DNA from 4 places in the Enterobacter cloacae complex sp. HYC033_NIDB genome. Region 1 is predicted to be linked to each of the others. Evidence: predicted binding sites of a transcription regulator. Region 1 holds the regulator's gene; each other region holds the start of a gene.

Region 1 (5,325 bases):
CGGTACCTCGTGGTTTACCCAACCGGTCATGACCACCTTTGATACGGACAAAGTGCCGACGTGGTCTATCAAGTCTGACCGGGCAAAACTGACAAATGACCGTATGCTTTACCTGTATGGTCACGTTGAAGTCAACGCCCTGACCGCTGACGCGCAACTGCGAAAAATTACGACGGATAACGCCCAGATCAACCTGGTCACCCAGGATGTCACGTCGCAGGATCTAGTCACCCTGTATGGCACAACATTTAATTCCAGCGGTTTAAGAATGCGCGGGAACTTACGCAGCAAAAACGCCGAGCTGATTGAAAAGGTTAGAACCTCCTATGAAATTCAAAACAAACAAACTCAGCCTTAAAGTTGTTATCGCCAGCGCGCTGCTGGCGGCCAGTCTTCCCGCGCTTGCTGTGACTGGCGACACCGAACAGCCGATTCATATTGAATCCGATACCCAGTCTCTGGATATGCAGGGTAACGTCGTCACCTTTACCGGCAACGTCGTCATGACCCAGGGCACCATTAAAATCAACGCCGACAAAGTGGTCGTTACCCGTCCGGGCGGCGAGCAGGGCAAAGAGATTATCGATGGTTATGGCAACCCGGCCACCTTCTACCAGATGCAGGACAACGGCAAGCCGGTGAAAGGCCATGCCTCGCATATGCACTATGAACTGGCGAAGGATCTGGTCATCCTGACCGGTAATGCTTACCTGGAACAGCTGGACAGCAATATCAAAGGCGACAAGATCACCTATCTGGTGAAAGAGCAGAAAATGCAGGCCTCCAGCGAAAAAGGCAAACGCGTCACGACCGTGCTTGTGCCTTCGCAGTTGCAGGACAAGAACAACGGTCAGGCTCCGGCACAGAAAAAGAGTAACTAATTCGTTATGGCAACTTTAACTGCAAAAAACCTCGCGAAAGCGTATAAGGGCCGCCGCGTCGTCGAAGATGTCAGTCTGACCGTCAACTCCGGCGAAATCGTGGGTTTGCTTGGCCCTAACGGGGCGGGTAAAACCACGACCTTCTACATGGTGGTGGGCATCGTCCCGCGTGACGCCGGCAACATCATCATCGATGATGAAGATATCAGCCTGCTGCCGCTGCATGCCCGCGCGCGTCGTGGCATCGGCTATTTGCCGCAGGAAGCGTCTATTTTCCGCCGCTTAAGCGTGTTCGACAACCTGATGGCCGTGCTCCAGATCCGTGACGATCTGACCAGCGAGCAGCGCTCTGACCGTGCGAACGAGCTGATGGAAGAGTTTCATATCGAACATCTGCGTGACAGCCTCGGCCAGGCGCTGTCCGGTGGTGAACGCCGCCGCGTTGAGATTGCGCGCGCGCTGGCAGCAAACCCAAAATTCATCCTGCTGGATGAACCGTTTGCGGGCGTTGACCCCATCTCCGTTATCGATATCAAACGTATCATTGAGCACCTGCGCGACAGCGGGCTTGGCGTACTGATCACGGACCACAACGTTCGTGAAACGCTGGCCGTGTGTGAGCGCGCCTACATAGTGAGCCAGGGCCATCTGATTGCCCACGGTACGCCGCAGCAAATCCTCGAAGATGAGCATGTTAAGCGCGTGTACCTTGGGGAAGACTTCAGACTCTGATAGGGTAGAGGTTAAGTCACGCCGAACCGGAGAAAAACGCTCTGAACATGAAGCAAGGTTTGCAATTACGGCTCAGCCAGCAACTGGCCATGACGCCGCAGCTACAGCAGGCAATCCGTCTGTTGCAGCTGTCCACGTTAGAACTCCAGCAGGAGCTCCAGCAGGCGCTGGACAGCAATCCGCTGCTGGAGCAAACCGATCTTCATGACGAGGTAGACGCCCAGCAGACGCAGGACACAGAAACGCTCGACTCCGTAGATGCGCTCGAACAGAAAGAGATGCCGGACGAACTGCCGCTGGATGCCAGCTGGGACGAAATCTACACCGCGGGTACCCCTTCCGGGACGCGCGCAGACTACCAGGACGATGAACTCCCGGTCTACCAGGGCGAAACCACCCAGTCGCTTCAGGACTACCTGATGTGGCAGGTAGAGCTGACTCCTTTCTCCGATACCGATCGCGCCATTGCCACCTCGATTGTCGATGCCGTTGACGACACGGGCTATTTGACCGTGACGCTGGACGAGATTCTTGAAAGCATCGGCGATGACGAGATTGAACTGGAAGAGATCGAAGCCGTTCTGAAACGCGTTCAGCGTTTCGACCCGATAGGTGTCGCCGCGAAAGATCTGCGCGACTGCCTTCTGATCCAGCTTTCGCAGTTTGCCAAAGAGACACCGTGGATTGACGAAGCCCGGCTCATCATCAGCGATCATCTGGATCTGCTGGCGAATCACGACTTCCGCACCCTGATGCGCGTCACACGCCTGAAAGAAGAGGTGCTGAAGGAAGCGGTGAATCTGATCCAGTCGCTCGATCCGCGTCCGGGGCAGTCGATCCAGACCAGCGAACCGGAATATGTCATTCCTGATGTGCTGGTGAGAAAACACAATGGCCGCTGGGTCGTTGAACTGAACGCCGACAGCATTCCTCGCCTGCAAATCAACCAGCAATACGCCTCCATGTGCACCAGCGCCCGTAACGACGCTGATAATCAATACATTCGCAGCAACCTTCAGGAAGCACGCTGGTTGATCAAGAGCCTGGAGAGCCGTAATGACACGCTGCTGCGCGTCAGCCGCTGTATTGTCGAACAGCAGCAGGCGTTCTTTGAGCAGGGCGAAGAGTTTATGAAACCGATGGTGCTGGCAGACATCGCCCAGGCCGTCGAGATGCATGAATCAACCATTTCCCGCGTGACCACGCAGAAATATCTGCACAGCCCACGCGGTATTTTTGAGCTTAAGTATTTCTTCTCCAGCCACGTGAACACCGAAGGCGGCGGCGAAGCCTCGTCAACGGCTATTCGCGCACTGGTGAAGAAGTTGATCGCCGCGGAGAACCCCGCGAAGCCACTCAGTGACAGTAAGTTAACCACCATGCTGTCCGATCAGGGTATTATGGTGGCACGTCGTACTGTCGCGAAGTATCGAGAGTCTTTATCCATTCCGCCGTCTAACCAGCGTAAACAACTGGTTTGACACAACCGATAAGGAAGACACTATGCAGCTCAATATCACCGGACATAACGTCGAGATTACTGAGGCTTTACGCGATTTTGTAAACACTAAGTTTGCGAAACTCGAGCAGTATTTCGAGAGGATCAACCAGGTCTATGTTGTGTTGAAAGTGGAGAAAGTGACGCATATCTCGGATGCGACCCTGCACGTCAACGGAGGGGAACTCCATGCCAGTGCGGAAGGGCAAGACATGTACGCGGCTATCGACGGCTTGATTGATAAGCTTGCGAGACAGCTCAATAAACATAAAGATAAACTGAAACAACACTAATTGTCCGGGCAGTTAACGGGTGCAGGACGGCCTGTTGTGAAACACAACAGGCCATTTGTACAGTTAGCGCTTAGGTGAAATTATGATAAACAACGATTCCGCTCTTCAACTGAGCAATGTCCTTAACCAGGATTGTACCCGCAGTGGCGTTCACTGCCAGAGCAAAAAACGTGCGCTGGAAATCATCAGTGAGCTGGCCGCAAAACAGCTGGGTCTGCCGCCGCAGATCGTGTTTGAAGCCATTCTGACCCGTGAAAAAATGGGCAGTACCGGCATCGGCAATGGCATTGCGATCCCGCATGGCAAGCTGGAAGAAGATACGCTGCGTGCCGTGGGGGTGTTTGTGCAACTGGAAACGCCTATCGCTTTTGACGCCATCGATAACCAGCCTGTGGATCTGCTTTTCGCGCTGCTGGTTCCTGCCGATCAGACCAAAACCCACCTGCACACGCTGTCGCTGGTTGCCAAACGTCTGGCGGATAAAACCATTTGTCGTCGACTGCGCTCAGCCCAAAGTGATGAAGAGCTTTATCAAATTATCACTGAAGCAGAAGGCAATCAGGATGAGGCATAATCGGGAAAGGGCCTTCAGTACGGCTGCCCTGAGGAGAAACGGAACATGGTGCTGATGATCGTCAGCGGTCGTTCGGGGTCCGGGAAGTCCGTGGCCCTGCGCGCGCTGGAAGACATGGGATTTTACTGTGTAGATAACCTGCCGGTAGTGTTGTTACCCGATCTGGCGCGGACGCTGGCGGACAGGCAAATCTCTGCCGCCGTCAGTATCGACGTGCGTAACATGCCGGAATCGCCGGAAATCTTCGAGCAGGCAATGAACAGCCTGCCGGAATGCTTCTCGCCTCAGCTCTTGTTCCTGGATGCTGACCGCAACACGCTGATCCGTCGCTACAGCGATACACGTCGTTTGCATCCGCTCTCCAGTAAAAATCTTTCGCTGGAAAGCGCCATCGATAAAGAGAGCGATCTGCTTGAGCCGCTGCGTTCCCGGGCCGACCTGATTGTCGACACTTCCGAAATGTCCGTCCACGAGCTGGCGGAAATGCTGCGTACGCGCTTACTCGGCAAGCGCGAGCGCGAACTGACGATGGTGTTTGAATCCTTCGGCTTTAAGCACGGCATACCTATCGATGCGGATTACGTTTTTGATGTGCGTTTCCTGCCGAACCCACACTGGGATCCGAAACTGCGTCCGATGACCGGTCTGGATAAGCCGGTGGCAGCGTTCCTCGACAGACACACAGAAGTACACAATTTTATCTACCAGACGCGAAGCTACCTTGAGCTATGGTTACCTATGCTGGAAACAAACAATCGCAGCTACCTGACGGTGGCGATTGGCTGTACCGGCGGTAAACATCGTTCGGTCTACATTGCCGAACAGCTGGCCGATTACTTCCGCTCACGCGGGAAGAACGTTCAGTCCCGTCATCGCACGCTGGAAAAACGCAAAACATGACCGTAAAACAGACCGTCGAAATCACCAACAAGCTGGGCATGCATGCGCGCCCGGCGATGAAGCTGTTTGAACTGATGCAGGGTTTTGATGCTGAGGTGCTGCTGCGCAACGACGAGGGAACCGAGGCAGAAGCCAACAGCGTGATTGCGCTACTGATGCTGGATTCTGCCAAAGGCCGTCAGATTGAAGTTGAAGCCACCGGCCCGCAGGAAGAAGAAGCGCTGGCGGCAGTGATTGCCCTGTTCAACGCCGGGTTTGACGAAGACTAACGTTCGCCATGTCGGCGGGTAGCGCTGCGCTTACCCGCCCTACCTAAGATTATTTCGCTCCATAAACCCTTCCCCACCCAGCTGACGCATCTGGCGCATAATCCACGCCTGGCGGCTTCGCACGTAGCCTGACGGGGCGCTGGCCTTAAAACGCAGCGGGTTCGGCAGCACGGCGGCA
Region 2 (5,325 bases), 1.7 Mb from region 1:
ATGGGGAAGTCGCCCGGCTGGCGGGTTCTCCGCGCGCGGCGCGTCAGGTAGGCGGCGTGCTGAGGAGGCTACCGGAAGGAAGCACGTTACCGTGGCACCGGGTCGTCAATCGCCATGGCGCCATTTCCCTCACCGGGCCAGACTTGCAGCGCCAGCGTCAGGCTTTACTTTCAGAAGGGGTGCAGGTGTCCGGGGCAGGACAAATTGATATGCAGAAGTATCGCTGGGAGTACTGACGCCCTCTCCCGTCAACATGGAGAGGGCGAAAGAGAATTACAGCTGTGTTGGCGGTGTAGGCAGAGTCGGCTGATTGTTCTGCGTTGCAACAGGTACTTCAGTTTGCTGCACCGGTACCAGGGTCAGGTCGATTTTGGTGCCGCCTTTGTTGACCGCTTCCTGCACGGTATCGGTGATAAAGACCAGCTTATCGTTGATCGTTACCGCCGCGCTCAGGAGGATACGCGCATTGGGTTGCACGTCAGACGGGTTGTACGGCAGCACAAAGCTGAACGGCGCCTGTTTACCCTCTGTACGAACCGCGCGCTGCGCAAGCACTTTGGACGGCGCATCCGCCAGGGAAGCATCAGACAGCGTGACCGTTAAAACCGCATCCGGCGGCAGCGCAACCTTCTGTTTGATCCAGATCGTACCGGAAACATTTGGCTGCTGAATAGCTTGCTGTGAAAGGGTGTTAATCCCGTTTGCGCTTGCTGTTGGCACCGGTACATCGGCACTCTTACCAGCACAGGCGGACAACGCTACCGCAATTGCTACACCACTGAGCATAGGCACGAGTTTCATTGAAGTCTCCTTATCATCAATGCACCAGCGGGATCGATCCCATCTGATGTCGTTTTATTCACACAACGAATACAAGTGTGGCACAAATCACGGATTTATGCCTAATTTCGTCCGGATATTAAGATTATTCTACCCATCGGACCACTTTCATTTCTGGGTTATACTCTGCCTATCTTTCGCCACGGCGTTTATTGAGGACCACTATGAGTCAGGCACTGAACAATCTGCTGACATTACTGAACCTGGAAAAAATAGAAGAAGGGCTATTTCGCGGACAGAGCGAAGATTTAGGCTTACGCCAGGTTTTTGGCGGCCAGGTCGTGGGGCAAGCGCTGTATGCCGCCAAGGAGACCGTCCCGGCAGACCGTCTGGTGCACTCGTTTCACAGCTACTTTTTACGCCCCGGTGACAGTGCTAAACCGATTGTTTACGACGTGGAAGTTCTGCGTGACGGTCAAAGCTTCAGCGCCCGTCGCGTGGCGGCCATCCAGCATGGCAAACCCATCTTCTACATGACCGCCTCGTTCCAGGCGCCAGAGCCGGGCTATGAGCATCAAAAAAAGATGCCGTCTGCCCCGTCGCCGGACGATCTGAAATCGGAAACCGAAATTGCCCGCGCTCTCGCGCATCTGCTGCCGCCGCAGGTAAAAGAGAAGTTTCTGTGCGATAAACCGCTGGAGATCCGCCCGGTCGAATTTCATAACCCAATGAAGGGGCATACCGCTGAGCCCGCCCGCCAGGTGTGGATCCGCGCCAACGGCAGCGTACCCGCAGATTTACGCGTGCATCAGTACCTGCTGGGGTATGCGTCGGATTTCAACTTCCTGCCGGTTGCGCTACAGCCGCACGGTGTGGGCTTCCTCGAAAAAGGGATGCAGGTAGCCACAATTGACCATTCCATGTGGTTCCACCGTCCATTCGATATGAACGAATGGCTGCTTTACAGCGTGGAAAGTACCTCTGCGTCCAGCGCGCGCGGCTTTGTACGCGGGGAGTTTTACACTCAGGATGGCGTGCTGGTGGCTTCTACCGTGCAGGAAGGTGTGATGCGTAATCGCGGGTGATGTAAAAAGCCCGGTGGCGCTGCGCTCACCGGGCCTGCGAATTGTGCTTTTTCAGGCCGGGTAAGGCGAAGCCGCCGCCCGGCAAGGCACTCAAATTATGCGTTATAGGCATTCTCGCCGTGGCTGTTGACGTCCAGGCCTTCGCGCTCCTGCTCTTCCGGCACGCGCAGCCCAACGGTCATATCAGCCAGCTTGTAACCGATAAAGGCCACAACACCGGACCAGACAACGGTGATCGCGATGCTTTCCAGCTGTACCAGCACCTGATGCATCATGGTCACGCCTTCTGCGTAACCCACACCGCCCAGAGATTGGGCAGCAAAGATACCGGTCATGATACAGCCGACGATGCCGCACACACCGTGTACGCCGAATACATCACACGGATCGTCAACGCGCAGAACACGTTTCAGTGCGGTAACGCCCCACAGCCCCGCCAGTCCTGCGACGATACCGATCAGCAGCGCACCGCCCACGCCCACGTAACCGCACGCTGGCGTAATACCTACCAGACCGGCAATCGCCCCGGAACAGGCACCCAGCAGCGATGGCTTGCCGCGAACGGCCCACTCGCCAAATACCCATGAGAGGATAGCGCCGGCGGTTGCCACAACGGTATTCACGAAGGCCAGCGCGGCGATTTCGTTAGCGGCGCTGGCTGAACCTGCGTTGAAGCCGAACCAGCCAAAATAGAGGATGGCGGTGCCGGTAAAGACCATCGGCAGATTGTGCGGCTTGAATGCTTCCTTCCCGAAGCCCACGCGCTTACCAATCAGGTATGCGCCTACCAGACCTGCTACCGCGGCGTTGATGTGCACAACGGTACCGCCCGCAAAGTCCAGCGCGCCATGGGAAGCCAACAGACCACCTCCCCAGACCATATGCGCAATCGGGATATAGGAGAGCGTCAGCCAGACCACCACGAAAATCAGTACCGCAGAGAAGCGGATACGCTCAGCCAGCGCGCCCACAATCAGCCCCACGGTGATGCAGGCGAATGAGCCCTGGAACGCGACATGAATATACTGATAAAAACTGCCCATCACCGCGGTCAGTTCGATATTTTTCAGCATCGCCCAGTTAACGTTGCCGAAGAAGGCGTTGCCCTCCCCGAAGGCCAGCGAGTAACCGTAAACCACCCACAGCACGCACACCAGCGCGAACGTGACGGCAACCTGCGTCAGCATGGAGAGTACGTTCTTGCCGCGGATCAGGCCGCCGTAAAACAGCGCGATCCCCGGAATCGTCATGAACAGCACCAGCGCGGTGCAAATCATCATAAAGGCGTTATCGGCTTTGTCTGCCACAGCAGGTGCAGCCATTGCCAGGCCCGGCAGCAGTGCCAGCGAACCCAGACCTGTTTTCATTGTTGCTTTCTTCATTTTCTCGATCCCTATCACTGTGTGCCAGGAGTTACTTACAACGCCGCTTCGTCAGATTCGCCGGTACGGATGCGAATGACGCGCTGTAGTTCGGCAACGAAAATTTTGCCGTCGCCAATTTTTCCGGTGTAGGCTGCTTTGCTGACGACATCAATCACCTCATCAAGCTGATCGTCGGCAATCGCCACATCAATCTTCACTTTTGGCAGGAAGTTAACGCTGTATTCCGCCCCGCGATAAAGCTCGGCATGACCTTTCTGACGCCCAAAGCCTTTCACTTCGGTGACAGTCAGTCCCTGAATACCCATGGAAGACAGCGCTTCACGCACGTCTTCGAGTTTGAATGGTTTGATTACCACCGTAACCAGCTTCATATATCCCCTCCAGTCAGAATTCGGTAATGGCCGCAGCTAACACGAAAGGGATATTGCAAAGGGTGTGCCAGAAGTGAAAGGTGAGGAGGAAAGCGCCGCGGCGCGGATGCGCCGGGAAGAGGCGAAAAAAAACGCACCATGGCAGTGCAGGGTGCGTTTCAGTTTTGCACCAACGGTTAAGTCTGTTAGCGCATTGCCTTGTTATGGTGCATCAGGCGCTGAGTGACTCTTCCTCGCGCGCGCTGGCGGCCAGTTCGTCGCCCGCCAGCTGCAACTGATACATCTGCCAGTAGCGTCCTTTTGCCTCAAGCAGCGCTCTGTGCGTCCCCCGTTCAACGGCCTGGCCACGGTGCAGCACCAGAATGGTATCGGCATCGACGATGGTTGAGAGGCGGTGGGCGATTACCACCAGCGTAGTGCGATCCCGCACGGCAGCCAGCGCCTGCTGGATCGCCTGCTCGGTACCGGAGTCAATGCTTGCGGTCGCTTCATCCAGAATTAACACCTGTGGCGTCTCAATCAGCACGCGCGCCAGCGCAAGAAGTTGCTTTTGCCCGACCGAGAGATTATTGCCCTGCTCACCCAGCCGGGTATGGATCCCCTCGCTTAACCCGCGCGCCAGATCCGCAAGCTGTACCGTTTCCAGCACCTCCCATACCTGCTCAGGCGTGAAAGGTCGTCCCAGCGTCACGTTGGCATAAAAGGTATCCGCCAGTACCACCGGATCCTGCTGCACCATCGCGACGCCCTTACGTAACGCGTTGTGGCTAAGCGAGGCAAGCGGCCGTCCGTCCAGACGGATCTCCCCCTGCGTCAACGGATAGTAGCCCATCAGCAAACTGGCGAGCGTGCTTTTGCCGCTACCGGTATGCCCAACCAGGGCGACAAAACCGCGCGACGGTACCTCGAGGTTAATATCCTGCAAGACAAGCTGGTCGTCGCGGTAGGCAAACGAGACATGATCAAACGCTATGGATCCACTTTCCAGCGGGCGTTCGTCATCGCCATAGGTCTGACGCGGCCTGTCCATCAGCTCGAATACACGTTCGCCCGCGACCACTGCCTGTTGCAGCATCGATTGCTGCGTGGTGAGTTCAATCAGCGGTTCGTTAAGGCGTCCAAGGTAGCTGATAAATGCGTACAGTACCCCCACCTCGATGGTTCCGCGCGTCGTCAGGCCAAACAGCATCAACAGCCCGCACAGCACCAGCGCAGAGAAGAGGCTCAGCAGCGGGCGTAACAGGAAGCCATCCAGCCGTAACGTCTGCATCCGCGCCATATAGTGCGAGCGGCTGGCTTCTCCCATTCGCTCGCCAAAACGCGCCTGCTGGCGAAACTGCTGGATAACGCTCATGCCGTTGATCACTTCGTTGAAGCCATCATTGATATCTGCGAGGTAAGCGCGCACGCGACGAACAATCGGCGTGCTGTAGCGCTGGTAAATTACCATCACAATCAGCACCGCCGGGAAAATAGCGATCGCCACCAGCGCCATACGCCAGTCCAGGCTGAACATCGCCACCAGCATCGCGCCAATTAACGCGGCACTGCGCAGAACCGTTGCGACAACGGTTACATAGAGGTCGCGGATCACCTCGGTGTCATTGGTGACGCGCGAAATAACCTGCCCGACCGGCTGAGTATCAAACTCGCTCAGCGGCTGGCGCAGCGCGGCATCCATCACATCCGTGCGAAGCTGCTGGA
Region 3 (5,325 bases), 1.9 Mb from region 1:
GCGATTGCCACACGCTGCTGTTGGCCGCCCGAAAGCTGGGCCGGGAACTTATTCGCATGCGCAGACAGCCCGACGCGTTCCAGCAGCTTCAGCCCCTTTTCGCGCGCCGCTTTTTTGTCGCGCTTCAGCACTTTGACCTGCGCCAGCGTCAGGTTCTCAATGATGGACAGGTGAGGGAACAGCTCAAAATGCTGGAACACCATCCCTACGTGGGAGCGAAGCTGGGCAAGGTTGGTTTTCCTGTCATTTACTTTGGTGCCGTTAACGACAATCTCGCCCTGCTGGACAGGTTCCAGCCCATTAACGGTTTTGATAAGCGTGGACTTACCGGAACCGGACGGGCCGCATACCACTACCACATCGCCTTTTTTTACTTCTGTTGAGCAGTCGGTCAGCACCTGAAAGTGCCCATACCATTTAGAAACATTTTTCAGGGAAATCATTATACCGTCCTTTTCTTCAGCCAGCTGACCAACAGCGATGCGCTTAAACTAATCACAAAATAGACCCCGCCCGCGAAGAGGATCATCTCAACCTGCGTTCCGTCACGTTCGCCAATGGTGGAGGCGGTACGGAAGAAGTCTGCCAGACTCAGCACGTAGACCAGGGAGGTATCCTGGAACAGGACGATGCCCTGCGTCAGCAGCAGCGGAACCATGGCGCGAAACGCCTGCGGCAAAATAATGAGCTTCATGGACTGCCAGTGCGTCATACCGAGCGCCAGCGCAGCGCTGGACTGCCCGCGAGAGATACTCTGAATACCTGCGCGGATGATCTCTGAGTAGTAGGCGGCTTCAAACATGGAAAACGCCACCATGGCAGAGATCAGGCGGATATCGGTCTTTGGCGACAGTCCCAGTACGTTCTGTAAAAAGCCGGGAACAATCAGATAAAACCACAGCAGCACCATGACCAGTGGAATGGAGCGGAATACGTTAACGTAAGCCGTGGCAAACCAGGCGAGCGGCTTAAAGCTCGACAGGCGCATCACTGCCAGCAGGGTGCCCCAGACAATACCGACGATAATGGCGATAACGGTGATCTTTAAGGTGATTGCCAGTCCATCCAGCAGATAGGGCATGGAGGGAACAATGGAACTCCAGTCAAAATCGTACATTTATTTGCCCCCCAGATTGCCCGGCAGGCGTACTTTGCGTTCAACCAGGTTCATCACCAGCATGATGAAAGCGTTAATCAGAACATAGGCGAGCGTGATCGCCGTGAAGGATTCCCAGGCGTGAGCGGAGTAATCCAGCAGTTTGCCCGCCTGTGCCGCCATATCCACCAGACCGATGGTTGAGGCGATAGCCGAGTTTTTTACCAGGTTCATCATCTCGGACGTCATCGGCGGAACGATGACGCGGTAAGCGTTAGGCAGCAGTACGTAACGGTAGGCCTGGGGCAGAGTCAGGCCCATTGCCAGTGCCGCATTCTTTTGCCCGCGCGGCAGTGACTGTATGGCTGCACGTACCTGCTCGCAGACGCGCGCAGCGGTGAACAGCCCCAGACACAGCATAGAGGAGACAAAAAATTGTACGTTAGGATCCAGCTCGGCCTTAAACCACATGCCGAGATCTTCCGGCAGCAGTTCCGGGATCACCAGATACCAGGTAAAGAACTGCACGATCAGCGGAACGTTACGGAACAGTTCCACATAGAGCGTGCCAATCGAAGAGAGAAAACGGTTAGGGACGGTACGCAGAATACCGAACAGCGAACCGACAAGAAACGCGATAATCCACGCCGTTATCGATAACGCAACGGTAACCTGAAAGCCGCTCCACAGCCAGCCGAGATAGGTGGTGTTGCCGAACGGGGCTTGTTGCAGAAAGATGCCCCAGTTCCAGTCAATTGACATAGTAAACTCCAGAAAAAAAAGGGTAGCAGCGCTACCCTCGAAGATTGGTGAGAAGCTCAATTTTTGCGCTGAGTGGGGAACGACCACTCAACGTATAGTCTGTCCATGCTTCCCGACAATCGAGAGGGCAGGAGATCCCGCCCCTGTCGTTCTAATTAGTTAAGAGCTTTGTCGTTTGGTGATTTGAACAGCGCTTTCATGTCGTCAGACAGTTCAAAGTTCATGTTCAGGTTTTTTGGTGGAATTGGGTTCTTGAACCATTTGTCGAACCATTTTGCCGCTTCGCCGGAGGTTTGCGCCTGAGCGATGGTGTCATCGATCAGTTTCTTGAAGTCCTCGTCACCTTTACGCAGCATACAGCCGTAGGCTTCTTTCGACTGGGCGGTACCGACGATTTCCCAGTTATCTGGTTTCTTCGCTTTCGCGCGTTCGCCCGCCAGCAGGGCGTCATCCATCATAAACGCGACAGCACGGCCGCTTTCCAGGGTACGGAAGGAGTCGCCATGGTCTTTCGCGCTGATGATGCGCATGTCCATTTTCTTCTCGTCGTTCAGCTTGTGCAGCAGCACTTCGGACGTGGTACCGGAGGTCACGACAACCGCTTTGCCTTTCAGGTCAGCAAAATCTTTGATGTCGCCGCCTTTCTTCGTCAGCAGGCGGGTGCCCACAACGAAGATGGTGTCCGAGAAAGCGGCCTGTTTCTGACGCTCAAGGTTGTTGGTGGTTGAGCCACATTCAAAATCAAATGTGCCGTTTTGCAGCAGAGGAATACGGTTTTGTGAAGTGATGGGGATCAGCTTCACTTGCAGGTCAGGTTTGTTCAGCTTTTTCTTCACGGCTTCAACGATGGCGTTGGAGTAATCCTGTGAATAGCCCACGACTTTTTGCGTGTTGTCGTAGTAAGAGAACGGGACAGAAGATTCACGGTGGCCGACCACGATCACGCCGTTTTTGGCAATCTTGTCGAGAGTGCTTCCTGCTGCCGGAGCGTCTTCAGCGTGGACAACCCCCGCAGACATTCCCATAACCAGCATTGCTGTGGCCAGTTTACGTAATTGCATACCCAACTCCTTTCTTATCAGCGCCAGTGACGCATAGATACCCATTGTGATGTTGTTATATCTCGCGCAATGCGAGTGCAGTGTTATGCAAGCTTGTTAACATTTAGTCTGGCTTAATGTAAAGATTTTGCTGCGTTATTGTTTATTTTTGCGAAGCGCGCCGCACCATTCAGAGGCAATAATCCCTCGTTGCACCGTTTCGGTGCTACCGATGATCTACGCTGGTGCGACAAAGTTGCACGTTAAGCCAGACAGCGTTGATATGAATAAACAAAGCAACAGGCGTGCCAGAATTGAAGTTTGGGAGGAAATTATCGGGTGGCGGCGGCGGAGAGTAGGCCGGGTAAGGCGTAGCCGCCACCCGGCAACAGAAGGTAAGGTTATTTACGACGCTGACGCAGGCTCATCAGTACGGCGCCAAAGCCGAACAGCAAGGTCAAAATCCACAGCGGCCAGTTCCCGGTGCGCGCGTAAGGCGTAAGCCCGGTAGTTGGCGTGACGTTAGTAGTCAGCACCTCACGGGTAAATTGCGGGATCATGGCCTGGATTTCACCTTGCGGACCAATCACGGCGGTAATGCCGTTATTGGTGCTGCGCAGCAACGGACGTGCCAGCTCCAGAGAACGCATTCGCGCCATCTGGAAGTGCTGCCACGGGCCAATCGATTTACCGAACCACGCATCGTTTGAGATGGTCAGCAGATAGTCGGTGTCCGGGCGGAAATTATCGCGCACCTGCTCGCCGAGGATAATCTCGTAGCAAATGGCGGCCGTCAGGGCAAAACCGTGCGCATGCAGCTGCGGCTGAACGTAAGGGCCCCGGCTGAATGAGGACATCGGCAAATCAAAGAACGGTGCCAGTGGGCGCAGAATAGACTCCAGCGGAACAAATTCGCCAAACGGTACAAGGTGGTTTTTGTTGTAGCGATTGGTGGAGGTATAGCTGTATTCGCTGTCCTTACCGAGCGTAATGATCGTGTTGTACGTGTCATAGCGGTTCTGCTGATTGAGACGCGCATCCACAATTCCGGTGATCAGCGTACTGCCGCGCGCGCGCAGCAGATCGTCCATCATCTTCAGGAAGGGCTGCTGATTGATCTCCAGGTCCGGGATCGCAGACTCAGGCCAGATGATGAGCTGCGATTTGCCCATCACCTTTTCAGTGGCGTTGGCGTAGATTTTCAGCGTGTTCAGCAGCTGATTCTCATCCCATTTCAGGGACTGCGGGATATCGCCCTGTACCAGAGAAACCTGCGTGGCGCGCGCGGGCTCCAGCGTAAACCACTGGATATAACGCAGCGGGAAGGGCAGGGCAAACAGGATCAACGCGGCAACCAGCGGCTTCCAGTTACGTGTCACCAGAGCCAGCACCAGAAGGCCGCTGACCGCCATGAGCAGGAAGTTGATCGCCTCCACGCCCATGACCGGGGCCAGGCCTTTCAGCGGGCCGTCTACCTGGCTATAGCCGAACTGCAACCACGGGAAGCCGGTCAGTACCCAGCCGCGCAGAAATTCGGTGATTTGCCAGACAACGGGTGCCGCTATCGCCACGCGCAGCCAGGTCGTTTTTGGCCACAGGCGAGACAGGATGCCCGCGAACAGGCCGGTGTAGAGTGAGAGATAGGCGGCGAGCAGCACAACCAGGAAGACGTTAACCGGCCCCGGCATTCCGCCAAATTGCGCGATACTGACGTAGACCCAGTTGATACCAGAGCCGAACAGCCCCAGCCCCCAGAAGTAGCCAATGGCCGCGGCCTGTACCGGACGACGGTTCAGGGTAAGACCCTGTAGCCCCATCAGGGAGAGAATAGCGGCTGGCCAGATATCGTAAGGAGAAAAAGCCAGCGTACCGCTGGCTCCGAGTAACAGCGCCAGCAGCAAACGGACGCGCTGGCGTTCAAAGAGTGGGGCAAATGCCATTTACATTAATCTTCCAGTTTTGGCACCGGTGAGTCGTCCGGCATTCTGACGTGAACCTGAATAATACGTCGGCTGTCAGCCATTGCGACCTTGAACTGGTAACCATCGATGTCAACGGTTTCACCGCGGGCAGGAAGATGGCCGAAGGCCTGCATCACCAGACCACCAATGGTGTCCACTTCTTCATCGCTGAAGCTGGTGCCAAAGGTATCGTTGAAGTCTTCAATGGAGGCCAGCGCGCGCACGGTCCAGGTGTGGCGGCTCAGCTGACGGAAGTCGATATCCTCTTCTTCGTCATACTCATCTTCGATTTCGCCCACGATCAGCTCAAGGATGTCTTCGATTGTGACCAGACCGGAAACGCCACCAAATTCATCAATAACAATCGCCATGTGATAGCGCTGGGAGCGAAACTCCTTCAGCATCCGATCCACACGTTTACTTTCCGGCACAACCACGGCCGGGCGTAACACCTTTTCCATACTGA
Region 4 (5,325 bases), 580 kb from region 1:
TGATGACCAACAGCCTGCACATCGTCAATGCCCTGTCAGAGTTCGACAGCGAGCAGACCATCCTGATGCCCGGCGGCACCTTTCGTAAAAAATCGGCGTCGTTTCACGGGCAGCTGGCGGAGAATGCCTTCGACCACTTCAGCTTCGATAAGCTGTTTATGGGCACGGACGGCATCGACCTCAACGCGGGCGTGACCACCTTCAACGAGGTGTTCAGCGTCAGCAAAGCGATGTGCAACGCCGCGCGGGAAGTGATTTTGATGGCGGACTCGTCGAAGTTTGGCCGTAAAAGCCCCAACATTGTCTGTAGCCTTGAAAGCGTCGATAAGCTGATTACCGACGCAGGTATCGATCCGGCATTTAAAAAAGCGCTGGAAGCGAAGGGCATCGACGTGATCGTAACCGGAGAGAAAAATGAGTGATTTTCTGTTAAACGCAGGCCGTCAGACCCTGCTGCTGGAGCTACAGGAAGCCAGCCGCCTGCCGGAACGTCTGGGTGAGGATTTTGTTCGTGCAGCCAACACCATTATCCACTGCGAGGGCAAAGTGATCGTGGCGGGTATCGGTAAATCCGGTCATATCGGCAAGAAGATTGCCGCGACGCTTGCCAGCACCGGCACCCCGGCGTTCTTCGTGCATCCTGCCGAAGCGCTGCACGGCGATCTGGGGATGATCGAAAGCCGCGACGTGATGCTGTTTATCTCCTACTCCGGTTCAGCCAAAGAGCTGGATCTCATCATCCCTCGCCTGCAAGAAAAATCGGTGGCCCTGTTAGCGATGACCGGCAAATCCCGTTCGCCGCTGGCGCTGGCCGCGAAAGCAACGCTGGATATTTCCGTTGAGCGCGAAGCCTGTCCGATGCACCTGGCACCGACCTCCAGCACCGTCAACACGCTGATGATGGGTGACGCCCTGGCGATGGCGGTGATGCAGGCGCGCGGTTTTAATGAGGAAGATTTCGCCCGTTCCCATCCTGCGGGCGCGCTTGGGGCTCGTCTGCTCAACAAAGTTCACCACCTGATGCGCACGGACGATGCCATTCCTCAGGTCAAACTCGACACCAGCGTGATGGACGCCATGCTGGAGCTGAGCCGCACCGGGCTGGGGCTGGTTGCGGTATGCGACAATGACCGCCAGGTGAAGGGCGTCTTCACCGACGGCGACCTGCGCCGCTGGCTGGTGGGCGGCGGCAAGCTGGAGGCGCGGGTATCCGAAGCAATGACCCAGGGCGGGCTGACGCTGAATGCCGACAGCCGCGCGATTGAAGCCAAAGAGGTGCTGATGAAGCGCAAAATCACCGCCGCGCCGGTGGTGGACGAGCACGGCAGGCTGTGCGGCGCGATCAACCTGCAAGACTTCTACCAGGCGGGGATTATTTAACCCTTCAGCCCCAGACGTTTCGCCAGCCTGTGAAGGTTGGCGACGTCCATCTCCAGCGCCCGCGCGCACGCCGCCCAGCTGCGGTTATTCTGCTCCAGCGCGCGGGCGATCATCTGACGCTGGAACGCATCCGTCGCCTCGCGCAGGTTTTCGTTCACGCTCTCAGGTATCACCGGCTTCACGGGCGGCATCGTTTCCTCATGCAGCGCGAAATGGCGCGCATGAATAACCACTTCATCCCCCGAACGCGTTGCCCGCGCCAGCACCACCGCGCGGTGGATCGCATGTTCCAGTTCACGCACGTTACCCGGCCAGCCGTAGCTCAGCAGGTGCGTCCTCGCGCCGGGACTTAGCACCACGCGGGAAAGCCCCATTTTGAGCCGACACTGTTCGCAGAAAAAGCCCGCCAGCAGAACCACATCCTCGCCCCGCTCGCGCAGCGGCGGCACCGTGAGCGGGAACACGCTCAGACGGTGGAACAGATCGGCGCGGAAATTCCCCGCCAGCACCTCTTCGCGCAGATCGCGGTTCGTCGCCGCCAGCACGCGCACATCCACGCGTAAGCTGCGATCGTCTCCCACGCGTTGAATATCGCCATACTGCAACACCCGCAGCAGTTTGGCCTGAAGCGAAAGGGAGAGTTCGCCAATTTCATCGAGGAACAGCGTGCCGTTATCAGCCATTTCGAACTTGCCGCTGCGGTTGCTGATCGCCCCGGTAAAGGCCCCTTTGACGTGTCCGAACAGCTCGCTTTCCGCCACGCTTTCCGGCAACGCCGCGCAGTTGAGATAGACCAGCGGATTCACCGCACGGGGCGAGGCTTCGTGGATCGCTTTTGCCACCAGCTCTTTACCGGTGCCGGTCTCCCCGAAGATCAGCACGTTCAAATCAGACGCGGCGACAATCTCAATCTCTTTTTTGAGCTGCGCCATGCCCGGCGAAAGGCCGATCATTTCGGTGTGCGCCACCTGCTCAAACGCCGTCGGGCTACCCGGAAGAATATTCTGGCTCTCCAGCTGTTCTATCAGCAGGGCGTTGTTCAGCGCCCCGGCCGCCAGCGCGGCAATCAGCCGTAGCTCTTCATCGCTGAAGGTATCGAACTGATCAGGCGACATGCCGTCGAGGGTTAACGCGCCAATCAGGTTCTGCCCGGCAAACAGCGGCAGGCCGATACAGGCGTGCACCTTCAGGCTCTCCTGTCCGGGGATCAGGCCGTCGTAAGGATCGGGCAGATCGCTGTCTGCCGGGAAACGCACCACGTCACCCGCACGGGCGATGGTTTCCAGACGCGGGTGGCCCTCCAGGGTAAAGCGCCGCCCGAGTACGTCCTTCGCCAGACCGTCGATAGCCAGCGGAATAAACTGCCGCCCTTCGTAACGCAGCAGCGCCGACGCATCGCAATCCAGCACGTGGCGCAACGTGGAGATCAGCCGCTGAAAGCGGTCCTGATGACCAATACCGGTTTGCAGTTCTATGGCGATCTTCGCCAGCACATCTACGGAAAAGCTCATCTCTGCCTCACTGTCATTTTGACAATACATAGTGTCATATTGACAATTTTTAAGATAGTCAAAATGACTACCCATTAGGGGGCGTTGAAACGAAAACACATTATTTTCAACAAGTTAAAAAGTTGGCACGCAACTTGATATATGACAGTCATCTTATTTGAAAACGCCGTATTAAGTTGAGGTTGCTATGTCTATTCTGGTTAAAAATAACATTCATTGGGTGGGTCAACGTGACTGGGAAGTACGTGATTTTCACGGGACGGAATACAAAACGCTGCGCGGCAGCAGCTACAACAGCTATCTCATTCGTGAAGGTAAAAACGTCCTGATCGATACCGTCGATCACAAATTCAGCCGCGAGTTCGTGCAGAACCTGCGCAGCGAAATCGATCTGAATGAGATCGACTACATTATCATCAACCACGCGGAAGAGGATCATGCCGGGGCGCTGACCGAGCTGATGTCCCACATTCCGGATACCCCGATCTACTGCACCACCAACGCCATTGACTCCATCAACGGCCACCACCACCATCCGGAGTGGAACTTCCACACCGTGAAAACCGGCGACACGCTGGATATCGGCAATGGCAAACAGCTGATCTTCGTGGAAACCCCAATGCTGCACTGGCCGGACAGCATGATGACCTACATGACCGGTGACGCGGTGCTGTTCAGTAACGACGCCTTCGGCCAGCACTACTGTGACGAACGTCTGTTCAACGACGAAGTGGATCAGACCGAGCTGTTCGAACAGTGCCAGCGCTACTACGCCAACATCCTGACCCCGTTCAGCCGCCTGGTCACGCCAAAAATCACCGAGATCCTCGGCTTCAACCTGCCGGTGGATATGATTGCCACCTCCCACGGCGTGGTATGGCGTGAAAATCCAACCCAGATCGTCGAACTGTACCTGAAGTGGGCGGCGGACTATCAGGAAGATCGCATCACCATCTTCTACGACACCATGTCCAACAACACCCGCATGATGGCGGACGCCATTGCCCAGGGCATCAACGAAGTTGACCCGAACGTGGCGGTGAAAATCTTCAACGTGGCGCGCAGCGATAAGAATGAGGTATTGACCAACGTCTTCCGCTCCAAAGGCGTGCTGGTGGGTACCTCCACCATGAATAACGTGATGATGCCGAAAATTGCCGGACTGGTGGAAGAGATGACCGGCCTGCGCTTTCGTAACAAACGCGCCAGCGCCTTTGGTTCACACGGCTGGAGCGGCGGCGCGGTAGACCGTCTCTCCACCCGTTTACAGGATGCCGGTTTTGAGATGTCCCTGAGCCTGAAGGCGAAATGGCGTCCGGATCTCGACGCGCTGGAAATCTGTCGTCAGCACGGTCGCGACATTGCCCGCCAGTGGGCGCTTGCGCCGCTGCCGGAAACCGCACCCGACGCGGCGGTTACGCCGGAAGCTGTAGCAGAAGCCGCTCCTGCCGCTGCCGACCTCGGCCCTTGCATGCAGTGCAGCGTCTGCCAGTGGATTTACGATCCTGAGCTGGGCGAGCCGTTGCAGGATGTCGCGCCGGGTACGCCGTGGAGCGAGGTACCGGACAACTTCCTCTGCCCGGAATGTTCCCTCGGGAAAGACGTCTTTGATGAACTGGCAACGGAGGCAAAATGAGCCACGGCATCGTCATTATCGGCTCGGGCTTTGCCGCCCGCCAGCTGGTGAAAAATATCCGCAAACAGGATGCTAACGTGCCGTTGACGGTGATCGCCGCCGACAGCATGGATGAGTACAACAAGCCTGATTTAAGCCACGTTATTAGCCAGAATCAGCGCGCCGACGATCTCACCCGCCAGACGGCGGGGGAGTTTGCCGAACAGTTTAACCTGCGTCTGTTTCCGTACACCTGGGTCACCGATATCGACGCCGACGCCCACGTGGTGAACGCGAAAGATAAAACCTGGCAGTACGACAAACTGGTGCTGGCGACGGGGGCATCGGCGTTTGTGCCGCCGGTTGAGGGCCGCGAGCTGATGGTCACGCTCAACAGCCAGCAGGAGTATCAGGCCAGCGAGACCCTGTTACGCGACGCCACGCGGGTGATGATTGTCGGCGGCGGACTGATTGGCACCGAGCTGGCGATGGACTTCTGCCGGGCGGGAAAATCCGTCACCCTGGTTGACCACGCGGCCAGCATTCTGTCAGCGCTGATGCCAGCAGAAGTAAGCAGTCGCTTACAGCATCGTCTGACCGACATGGGCGTGCATCTGCTGCTGAAATCGCAGTTACAGAGCCTGAGCAAAACCGAAACCGGCATTTGTGCGACGCTCGACCGCAACCGCAGCGTTGAAGTGGATGTGGTTATTGCGGCGACGGGGTTGCGCCCGGAAACCGCGCTGGCGCACCGCGCGGGCGCAGAGATCAATCGCGGCGTGAAGGTGGACAGCTACCTGCAAACCACCCAGCCGGACA

Evidence for each region. Region 1 encodes sigma-54, which starts transcription at its own class of promoters, with help from an activator protein. Its sites were predicted from a motif close to GTTGGCACANNTTTCGCTNT; they were not measured.
Region 2: the regulator sigma-54 is predicted to act here: its motif matches at 3,674-3,693, upstream of glnK (P-II family nitrogen regulator).
Region 3: the regulator sigma-54 is predicted to act here: its motif matches at 3,192-3,211, upstream of O1721_RS10340 (amino acid ABC transporter substrate-binding protein).
Region 4: the regulator sigma-54 is predicted to act here: its motif matches at 3,013-3,032, upstream of norV (anaerobic nitric oxide reductase flavorubredoxin).

The regions. Positions count from the first base shown of each region.
Region 1 covers NZ_CP115123.1:211,995-217,319, forward strand. Annotated here, with positions in the region: gene lptC (LPS export ABC transporter periplasmic protein LptC) at 1-358, shown strand, start outside; gene lptA (lipopolysaccharide ABC transporter substrate-binding protein LptA) at 327-881, shown strand; gene lptB (LPS export ABC transporter ATP-binding protein) at 888-1,613, shown strand; gene rpoN (RNA polymerase factor sigma-54) at 1,661-3,094, shown strand; gene hpf (ribosome hibernation promoting factor) at 3,117-3,404, shown strand; gene ptsN (PTS IIA-like nitrogen regulatory protein PtsN) at 3,487-3,978, shown strand; gene rapZ (RNase adapter RapZ) at 4,024-4,878, shown strand; gene npr (PTS phosphocarrier protein NPr) at 4,875-5,147, shown strand; gene mtgA (monofunctional biosynthetic peptidoglycan transglycosylase) at 5,187-5,325, opposite strand, start outside.
Region 2 covers NZ_CP115123.1:1,889,812-1,895,136, reverse strand. Annotated here, with positions in the region: gene O1721_RS08925 (MGMT family protein) at 1-236, shown strand, start outside; gene O1721_RS08920 (YbaY family lipoprotein) at 274-801, opposite strand; gene tesB (acyl-CoA thioesterase II) at 1,005-1,865, shown strand; gene amtB (ammonium transporter AmtB) at 1,961-3,247, opposite strand; gene glnK (P-II family nitrogen regulator) at 3,283-3,621, opposite strand; gene O1721_RS08900 (SmdB family multidrug efflux ABC transporter permease/ATP-binding protein) at 3,833-5,325, opposite strand, start outside.
Region 3 covers NZ_CP115123.1:2,157,669-2,162,993, forward strand. Annotated here, with positions in the region: gene O1721_RS10325 (amino acid ABC transporter ATP-binding protein) at 1-443, opposite strand, end outside; gene gltK (glutamate/aspartate ABC transporter permease GltK) at 443-1,117, opposite strand; gene gltJ (glutamate/aspartate ABC transporter permease GltJ) at 1,118-1,858, opposite strand; gene O1721_RS10340 (amino acid ABC transporter substrate-binding protein) at 2,014-2,919, opposite strand; gene lnt (apolipoprotein N-acyltransferase) at 3,300-4,838, opposite strand; gene corC (CNNM family magnesium/cobalt transport protein CorC) at 4,844-5,325, opposite strand, start outside.
Region 4 covers NZ_CP115123.1:4,516,688-4,522,012, forward strand. Annotated here, with positions in the region: gene srlR (glucitol operon DNA-binding transcriptional repressor SrlR) at 1-422, shown strand, start outside; gene gutQ (arabinose-5-phosphate isomerase GutQ) at 415-1,380, shown strand; gene norR (nitric oxide reductase transcriptional regulator NorR) at 1,377-2,891, opposite strand; gene norV (anaerobic nitric oxide reductase flavorubredoxin) at 3,079-4,527, shown strand; gene norW (NADH:flavorubredoxin reductase NorW) at 4,524-5,325, shown strand, end outside.